Regions from separate parts of the Allocoprococcus similis genome, predicted to be linked through region 1. Evidence: a T-box and tRNA genes for the amino acid it is inferred to sense, from the RefSeq annotation. Region 1 holds a T-box; the other holds one or more tRNA genes.

Region 1 (4,938 bases):
GGTATAGAATCTTGAATACAGAAGGTGAAGTACTGCATGTTCCACACCACCGATATACATATCTACCGGAAGCATTGCATCTGCTTTTTCTCTGGATACAAGTTCTTCATTGTTGTGGTTATCTACATAACGCAGGAAATACCATGAAGATCCAGCCCACTGCGGCATGGTATTTGTCTCACGTTTAGCAGGTTTTCCACAAACCGGGCAGGTTGTGTTTACCCATTCATCGATTCCTGCAAGTGGAGATTCTCCTGTTCCCGTCGGTTCATAAGATTCTACATCCGGCAGTCTCAGTGGAAGCTGATCCTCCGGTACCGGTACAGCGCCACAGTCCGGACAATGTACGATCGGAATTGGTTCTCCCCAGTATCTCTGACGGGAGAATACCCAGTCACGCAGCTTGTAATTTACAGTTGCACGTCCGATTCCTCTTTCTTCGATGATGTGTGGAGCTTCTTTCTTAAGAACAGAGCTTTCCATACCATTCCACTCTCCGGAATTGATCATCGTTCCGGATGCTTCTGTGTAAGCTTCTGTCATATTTTCGATTTCTTTACCGTCTTTTGCAATAACCTGAATGATCGGGATGTTGAACTTGGTAGCAAATTCAAAGTCACGGTCATCATGAGCCGGTACGCACATGATGGCTCCTGTACCGTAATCAGCCAGTACATAATCAGAAAGCCAGATCGGTACTTTTGCTCCATTCAGAGGGTTGATTGCATATGTTCCTGTAAATACACCTGTTTTTTCTTTGTCCTGCAGACGGTCTACGTTAGACTTCATAGAAGAATCGAAAATGTATTTTTCTACTTCTTCTTTGTGTTCCGGTGTTGCAAGCTCTGCTGCAAGCTTATGTTCCGGTGCAAGTACCATGAAAGTTGCTCCGTGAAGGGTATCCGGTCTTGTTGTGTATACAGTGATCTTATCTTCTCTTCCTTCAACCGGGAAGTCTACTTCTGCACCGTAAGATTTACCGATCCAGTCTGTCTGCATCTTTTTAACTTTTTCCGGCCAGTCAAGCTTATCCAGGTCATTTAACAGACGGTCTGCATATTTTGTGATACGCAGCATCCACTGACGAAGATTCTTCTTTGTAACTTCAGCGCCGCAACGTTCGCATTTTCCGCCTACAACCTCTTCATTTGCAAGACCTGTCTTACAAGACGGACACCAGTTGATCGGGAATTCTTTTTCGTATGCAAGTCCTTCTTTGAACATCTTTACAAAGATCCACTGTGTCCATTTGTAGAAATCAGGATCTGTTGTATTGACTTCCATATCCCAGTCATAAAGCGCTGAGATCTCATTGATCTGACGTTTGATATTTGCGATGTTTGCTGCTGTCGATTTTGCAGGATGGGTTCCCATCTTGATCGCATAGTTTTCAGCCGGAAGACCGAATGCATCCCATCCCATCGGATGAATGATATAATATCCCTGAAGCAGTTTGTAACGGCTCCATACATCGGAGATAACATAGCCTCTCCAGTGTCCTACATGAAGGCCATTTCCTGACGGATACGGGAACATGTCCAGACAATAATATTTCTTTTTCGGGTTGCCGTTTTCATCCACCTTCGGATTGACCGGATTCTCAGCCCATTTTTCTTTCCATTTCTTTTCGATTGCCTTATGATTGTAAGGTACTGCCATTTTTCTTTCCTCCTGGTATTGTTTCAGTATGAAAAAAAGTGTCTTAACCTTTTATTTAGCAGGAAATTCCATCAGGATTTCCTGTTAAATAAAAATCTTTCGCCTCTTTTGATAAATTCAAAGAGACGAAAGATTAAATTCCGTGGTACCACTCTTCTTCGCCGCATCCCGGTAACATAACTTACGGTGCAGCGCACTTGTGATTCTATAACGGGAATTCCCGCTTCTGCCTATCTGAAAACCATTCAGCAGAAGAACTCAAAGGCGAGTTCAAAGATCTGATCTGCTGCCTTGCACCGCCCGGCAGCTCTCTGTACAGACTCTAATCTTTTACTGATCCTTATCCTTGTTTTTTTCATATACTCTGTTATTATAAAAATAAATACAAGTTCCGTCAAGAGATTCTTGATTGTTTTTTACGAATTCTTGATTATTTTTACCATTTAAAATTGATTTCCGTTATCTCTCAGCCATTTTCTATATTTTTTATAGTCCGGCATCCACGTCGCCACGACCTTCCAGAATGCAGCGGAATGATTCATTTCTCTACGGTGTGCCAGCTCATGAACCACAACATAATCCAAAACTCCCGGAGGCATCAGTACCAGCTTCCAGTTGTAATTGAGATTCCCCACGCTGCTGCAGCTTCCCCATCTGGTCTTCTGCTCCCGGATGGAAATACGCCCATAGGTCACACCCATTTTCCGGGCATAGTATCCGGTTCTTGCACCTAATACTTCTCTTGCCAGATTCCGGTAATATTTCTTTTCTGCTTCCGGCATCTCTCTCTTTTCCTGCAGCTTCATTGCATTTTCCTTCTGAAACTTCACCTTCTGCCGGATCCAGTTCTCTTTTTCCAGAAGGAACCGGTCAATCCGCTTTTTCTCACAGGAATAGGGTGCACGAACCGTCACCTTCCCTTCCCGGTCAACCTCGATCCCGATACTCCTGCGGTTCGACCGGACCAGGCGATATTCTATGTCCACGACCGGATCACCTCCAGAAAGCGTTCCCCGTATTTTTCAAACTTAAATTCCCCGACACCGGATACTTCCAGCATCCCTGCCTTATCCTTCGGCTGATCGATACACATCTGCACCAGCGTCTTGTCAGAAAATACAATATACGGCGGAACCTTTTCTTCTCTCGCGATTTCAGCACGCAGGGCGCGCAGGATTTCGAAAGACTCTTCCTGCTCTTTGTTCAGAACCAGTCCCGCAGTCTTCTTCACCTTTTTCTTCGGTGCGGTCTTCGCCTCTTTCTCCGGTTCTTTTGCCATCTTCATGGAAAATGTCTCCTGCCCTGCGATCAGTGCTTCTGATTTTTCAGTCAGCTTCACAATCATATAAGAATCCGAGGTGGTCTTCAGATATCCCTCTACCAGAAGCTGGTTGAAAATCTGCCGGAGCTTCCATGAAGGCGTCTTAGAGAGTACTCCGTAAGCCGGACTGGCACTCATGCCATACTGCCGGATCTTCGCATTATTTGCTCCATGTACCGTATCCAGAATTACATTGATGCCGTAACGCTGATGACTCTCTTTTACACACATGGCAAGTATTCTTGCCTCTGTCGTCATATCCACGGTATCAAACTGTGTCTTACAGTTGGAACAGTTTCCACAGTAATTACTGCCGTATTCTCCAAAATACCGCAAAATATAATCACGCAGACATTCATTTGTAAAACAATAATAAGTCATCTTTTTCAGGCGCTCCTGATCCCGCTCCATCACGATCCGGCGCGTCAGTTCATCCAGTTCCTGATTGTCGCGGTTGTTCTCAATGAACATCTGGTTTGTGATCACATCCTGTCCACTATATAAAAGCAGACACTCCCCCGGCTCACCGTCCCGGGCGCAGCGTCCCACTTCCTGATAATAGGACTCCAGATTCTTCGGCATATTGTAATGCACGACAAAGCGGACATTGGATTTATCAATTCCCATCCCGAATGCATTCGTCGCCACCATGATCTGCTTCCGGTCATAAATGAAATCATCCTGATTATCACGCCGCTCCCGGTCTGTCAGTCCTGCATGATACCTGGTCACAGAAAACCCATCCAATTCCAGGAGTGCGCAAGTTTCCTCCACCTGCTTTCTGGTCAGGCAGTAGACGATCCCACACTGATCCGGATGCTCCTCAACAAATGCTTTGAGTGCGGCATATTTATTCTTTGGGGACTGTACCGCAAGGAACAGATTCGGTCTGTCGTAACCTGTCATTACTACTTCCGGATCCTCCAGCATCAGGATATCGATCATATCCTCTCTTACTTCTTTCGTCGCTGTTGCAGTAAATGCACTCACAACCGGCCGCTTTGGAAGATGCTCTACAAACTCTGTGATCTTTAAATAGCTTGGCCGGAAATCCTGTCCCCACTGGGAAACACAGTGCGCTTCATCGACTGCGATCATAGAAATATCCACGCTCATAGCAAAATCCATAAACTCTACAGTCTCCAGCCGCTCCGGTGCCACATAGATGATCTTATATCTTCCTTCTTTTGCAAAGGCAAGTGCCTTCCGGTACTGCCCCATAGTCAGGGAACTGTTCAGATAGGCTGCATGAACCCCTGCCTGGTTGAGGGATGCCACCTGATCCTTCATAAGAGAAATAAGGGGAGATATCACAAGTGTAATACCTCCCATCATCAGAGCCGGAATCTGAAAACAGATGGACTTTCCGGCTCCCGTTGGCAGTATGCCGAGTACATCCCGCCCGGACAGGATCGCATCGATCAGCTTCTCCTGTCCCGGCCGGAACCCGTCATAGCCAAAAAATTGCTTTAATACTTGAAATTTATCCAAGATATACTACCTCTTCTTCCGGTTTCTCTGCGGATTCCATCTCCAGCATATAAAGAACCGGCTGCTTTGGAACCATCGGACGGTACGCTTCGTACTCGAACTTGACAGTTACTTTTTTCCAGCTTCTCTGTGTGATCTGCGCTGCCCTTCCAAGATTACACGGATATCCATAGAAACGGATATCATCTGCGCAGCAGGTCATGATCTGTCTTCCCGGAATCAGCATATTTGCCGGCATTCCCTTCGGACGGAAAAGCTGTGCAAGGAAGGTGATCTTCTTGTGCTCGTAGCGCTCCGGATGCTCATATGCATCCACATACCAGGTACCAAAGTCCACATCATCAATAAAGATATGGTCTGCTTTCAGATCATATGGCAGATCCTCTTCTGTCTGCGGGATAATATTGCCATCCACGCCTTCAAAGATCAGCTGTGCCTGTGGGTTCTGGATCTTAAGGGCACGTCTG
Region 2 (4,938 bases), on a different contig from region 1:
TCAACTGCCATCTCGTTCTCCTTTCTTATATCGGTCATCTATATATTATCTGTTTGTCATTATATATCGGCAATCTATATACGTCAATACTTTCACTGGAATTTATCTCTTCTTCATAAGTTTTTAAGATATTTCAGGATTTCTTTATCCGCCCGTCACATTCTTTCCATAATTTCCCGTTATACTAAATGCATAAAGTTAAGGGACGCCGATAATCCTATACGATATCAGCTCTGTAAGGTTATCAGGATGTCCGCCTAAAAAATCAGGCATACGTCTTTGACTTATACCTTTTATATATATCTTCTCTCTACTCTGCCGATACAGTTTTGTATCGGCTCTTTTTTTATTCTGTAATTCTTTTTCTCCTTTCCTCTTTCCTGAAAAAAATTCTTTTTTAATATAATAGAAATGTCCCCGGTGTATCATGCCTTTTTTATCTGTCAAAATATTTCTGCAAAACCTTCTGATAAATAAAATAAAAATATTTAACTTTTTTCAAAAAAACACTTGCAAAAAGTATAGCCTTATGATATTATAATTTTCGGTCACTGTTGTAACACAGTTCAACAAAATTGATTTTGGCTCCGTGGTCAAGCGGTTAAGACATCGCCCTTTCACGGCGGTAACACGGGTTCGATTCCCGTCGGAGTCACTTGGTTTAAGCCAATTGTATATACACAGCAATATGCCGATGTGGCTCAATTGGCAGAGCAGCTGATTTGTAATCAGCAGGTTATCGGTTCGAGTCCGATCATCGGCTTTTGTCCTTAGTGGGACGCATTTAATTTGGACCTTTAGCTCAGCTGGTTAGAGCAATCGGCTCATAACCGATCGGTCCCGGGTTCGAGTCCCTGAAGGTCCACTTTTTTTAAAATTTCATATGGCCCGATGGCTCAGTTGGTTAGAGCGCCGCCCTGTCACGGCGGAGGTCGTGGGTTCGAGTCCCATTCGGGTCGCTTAACTGATTATTCAGTTTTCGGGATCATAGCTCAGCTGGGAGAGCATCTGCCTTACAAGCAGAGGGTCATAGGTTCGAGCCCTATTGGTCCCATTTTCATTATAATTTCATAATGATATGCCGCAGTGGCGGAACTGGCAGACGCCCGGGACTTAAAATCCCGTGGGTAGTGATACCCGTACCGGTTCGATTCCGGTCTGCGGCATTAAGTAAAAAGTAGGAGAAACGTTGAATTTACAGCGTTTCTCTTATTTTTTTACAACGAAACGGGAGAGCAAAATCCCCCTGCTCTCCCATCTTTCAGCTCATCCATTCTTATTCTTCAACAGCCCATTTCTCAATCTGTTTCATAAATTTCTCATCTTCTGAAATAACTTTTACCGGCTTCTTATAATCAATTGCCATAAGTCCCAGTACAGATTTGCCATCTGCAATCTGGTTATCTACAGTATGTACTCCGATATCCATCGGTGATGAGCATGCCAGATGCATGAAATCTCTCAAGTCATTAGAAGTATTTAACATAATTGATTTAATCATTCCCTTTACCTGCCTTCCTTCATTTCATGCCTAGTATATCATTTTTGGATAAAATATACAATATCTAATATCCTATATATTTTCTGCAAAAACCCTAATTCGCATGATATTTCCACAAAGAAAGTGCTTCGCTCAGCTCTTTTTTCTCCCTTGCCGCACTCTCAAAGTCTTCTCCACTCATAACAATCTCAATTGCCTGGCGCATTGCCTTTGCTCCCGCAGTTGCTCCGCCCGGATGTCCCTGTACTGCACCGCCTGCTGCCAAAACGATATCACATCCGACTTCCCGGATATATTTTTCCACCATTCCTGGATGAACACCTCCGCCGATCGAAGGCATGGATGCTTTCAGATGATAGAACGGCAGTACCAGCTGCTCTATCGTCTGCATATATTTCTGGTAAGATAACGGATAACCGCCATACGGTGTATTGACCATCACAATATCCGCTCCCGCAAGACGCGCCAGTTTTCCAACCGCCAGAGGGGAAGACATTCCATTTAGAGTTCCCTCATATACCATTCCAGAACCTGCTGCATGCCCTAAGATTGGAAGCTTTGTCTTCTCGGCAACCTGCTTCAGCGCACTGTATCCAATGGCAGCAAAATTGATCATAATTCCATCTGCTCCCGCATCCTCAACAGCCTTCACGTTATCCATGATCTCTGCTGTCCCGCTTGTCACATTCACAAAATATTTTACATGATTTCCGCTTTCCTCATAAGCGGCTTTCGCTGCTTTCCTAAATGCTTTTACACGGTCTGCCGGATGACTGTAGGACGGATTTCCCAAAAGCTCATCATCCTTAATAAAATCCACGCCGCCAAGTGCCGTCTGGTAGAATATCTTTGCACCCTCTTCCGGAGTCAGCCCTGTACACGGCTTCACCATATTCAGAAGAAATGGTCTCTCCTTCACTTTGGTATACTCCCGGATTCCATCGATGCCGAACTGTGGACCTGCGAATTTCTTTGTAAATTCTTCCGGGAATTCGATATCAAGAAGCTTTACCTGTGCAGAGGTCGAAGCATCATTTCCAAGCAGGGAAGTGATCAGAAGTGGAAGATCATTCCCGAAATTTACCGCCGGATATGCAATCTGGATAATATACTTTCTCTCATCCTCTTCAATCTGTGTTGCCAGATCCAATGCCGGAATATCGAAAATATTAACAACCTTTCCCATATATTTTTCCCGGATCTCGTCCGTGATCCCCGGAATCGGAATCCAGGTTCCGATCGTCTGCCCAACCGCCAGTGTCGATGCTTTTTTTATCACGTCCACTTCTTTTGGCAGTTTGATATAATAAGATGCAATTACATAATTCTGTCCATGAATATGTTCCGATAATGCATAAAGTACTGAATCCATATTTTTCCCTTTCATTGAAAAAAGTCCAGGTACCGTTTCCGATACCTGGACTTTAATTACAATTGCTATCTGCTTCCTATGCTTCCTCATGAAAATAAGCACTGGAACTATACGGAATATCTTCCGTTCTTTTCTTAAGGTTCTTTCCCAATAAATGATAAATCAATTCACTGTCATGATTCTTCAATGCTTCCAGATAGCTATCATGTTCCGCTATCATATTCCGTCTGGATTCTTCTTTCAGAAGTAATTTCTGACCATAGACCAGTTTAAAAAATGATAAGTTATCCCATAAGGACTCAATCATTGAACACACTCTGTCTAACTGACTCGCTTTGTAAATTGAGAAATGATACAGTCTGTTCTGCTGGTATACCTCGATCGCATCAATTGAATCCTGCGACACGATCCTCTTATATTCTTCTTGAATCTTTTCCAGATTCTGTATCTCTTCTTCTGTGATCTTCTCACATGCATATCTCGCTGCCACCGGTTCCAGAGCAGTTCTAGCAATGTAGATCTGTCTTACATCTTCTTTTGTAAGTGTAATGAGTCTTGTTCCTGCATACGGGATTGACTCCGCAAGCCCTTTCTTCTCCAGATTGCTGAGTGCCTCTCTTATCGGCATTCTGCTGACACCTAGCTGGCTTGCCAATTCTTCTGTGTTCAGCTTATCACCCATGGATAACTTCCCACTCATAATCCATTCCATCAGCTTATCAAGCACCAGATCAGGGAGCTTATTATGTTGCAGTACCTCCCTGTTCAAATCATTCATTGTTATTCGCCTGTCAGATTTCATATAGCTTTCACCTATCGTAATATTTACAAGCCAAGCTTCGAAACGGTTGCCTTTAAAATTGCTATCTGTGCTGTCTCTTCAATCAGTTCTGCTGTATGCTCTGCATTGATAGCATCCTTTCCAACTGCCACTAAGCCATGATCAACGAGTAAAAATCCCGGCACTTCTGGATACTCACTATATATTTCTTCTACTAATGAAAAATACTCTTTTCCAACCATTGCAGCCGGCACATTCAGTGTCGGAATATCTGCGCACATCTTTAATTTGGAATGCCATGTCGTTCTCGGCAAAGCTTTCTCTGTAGATGCCCACGCAATGGAATATGGAGAATGTGTATGCACTACAGCATTCACATTTGGACATATTCTATACAACAAACCATGTAATAAAGCTTCTCTTGTAGGTTTTCCTTTCCCCTCGACCAGATTTCCATCAAAATCTGTGATAACAAACCCTTCCGGTGTGCTGTCAATAAAAGAACTTCCACTTGCTTTTACGATCATTAAATCTTTTCCAGGAACTCTCGCACTTACATTTCCACCGCTTCCAGTCTGTATACCTCTAGTATAAGCTCTTTTGCAGGCAATGACAAGTTCCTCTGATATTTTTCTGACCTGTTCATCCATAAATCCATTCCTCCTCGCATCTACTTATAGCTTACTTCTTCACCAATTATTCCTCTTTCCTTCAGTTCATCGATCATATGATGTGCTGCCTGGATTCCCCACTCTTTTGTATCCAGATTTCCAGGAATCGTTATAATCTCAACATTTGGATTGGTGATATTTTTAATCTTTCTAAAAATAATCTCATCTACTTCAGGGTAATATAATTCTTCACCTTTTCTGGTATTATGCCTCATTCCGTCTGTAGGGATCAGCAATTTTACCGGATAATCAATTTTATTTACACGGTCCACAAATCTCTGTGTTGTAATCTCAGCTTCATCTGGAAGGAGCTTAATATGTGCAGTATTTGCATTATGCATCATATAGACTCTCTCATCCATGCGTTCCGGAAATTCACCAACACAAAAGTCGATAAAGTCAAGTCCCCCAACACTGATAACCAGCGGAACCTTCTTCTGTACACCTTTTACCAGGCGGTACTTTGCATCTTCCCCATAGGAGAATCCACCTTTGAAATATTCCTGTGTAATCTCATGTGTTGTAAGATCCAGAATCCCATTGATCAGACCATCCTCTGCCATCTTCTCCATAATCGCTCCGCCAACTCCTGTAGTATGGAAACCAATCGCCT

Evidence for each region. The T-box of region 1 lies ahead of leuS (leucine--tRNA ligase). A T-box ahead of a tRNA ligase gene usually reads a tRNA of that ligase, here a tRNA-Leu.
Region 2: it encodes a tRNA-Leu, which carries the amino acid that the T-box ahead of leuS (leucine--tRNA ligase) is inferred to sense. The anticodon was not compared.

Annotation. Positions count from the first base shown of each region.
Region 1 covers NZ_BAAHSG010000006.1:161,233-166,170, reverse strand. Annotated here, with positions in the region: gene leuS (leucine--tRNA ligase) at 1-1,659, opposite strand, end outside; T-box leader at 1,778-2,015, opposite strand; gene ACYQ5K_RS03220 (M48 family metallopeptidase) at 2,103-2,645, opposite strand; gene recQ (DNA helicase RecQ) at 2,636-4,471, opposite strand; gene ACYQ5K_RS03210 (TIGR03943 family putative permease subunit) at 4,464-4,938, opposite strand, start outside.
Region 2 covers NZ_BAAHSG010000021.1:13,000-17,937, reverse strand. Annotated here, with positions in the region: gene ACYQ5K_RS10790 (PadR family transcriptional regulator) at 1-11, opposite strand, end outside; gene ACYQ5K_RS10785 (hypothetical protein) at 199-447, opposite strand; tRNA gene ACYQ5K_RS10780 (tRNA-Glu) at 584-655, shown strand; tRNA gene ACYQ5K_RS10775 (tRNA-Thr) at 691-763, shown strand; tRNA gene ACYQ5K_RS10770 (tRNA-Ile) at 792-865, shown strand; tRNA gene ACYQ5K_RS10765 (tRNA-Asp) at 886-959, shown strand; tRNA gene ACYQ5K_RS10760 (tRNA-Val) at 982-1,054, shown strand; tRNA gene ACYQ5K_RS10755 (tRNA-Leu) at 1,081-1,166, shown strand; gene ACYQ5K_RS10750 (HPr family phosphocarrier protein) at 1,277-1,501, opposite strand; gene ACYQ5K_RS10745 (RuBisCO large subunit C-terminal-like domain-containing protein) at 1,596-2,873, opposite strand; gene ACYQ5K_RS10740 (GntR family transcriptional regulator) at 2,950-3,675, opposite strand; gene ACYQ5K_RS10735 (class II aldolase/adducin family protein) at 3,699-4,304, opposite strand; gene ACYQ5K_RS10730 (Tm-1-like ATP-binding domain-containing protein) at 4,325-4,938, opposite strand, start outside.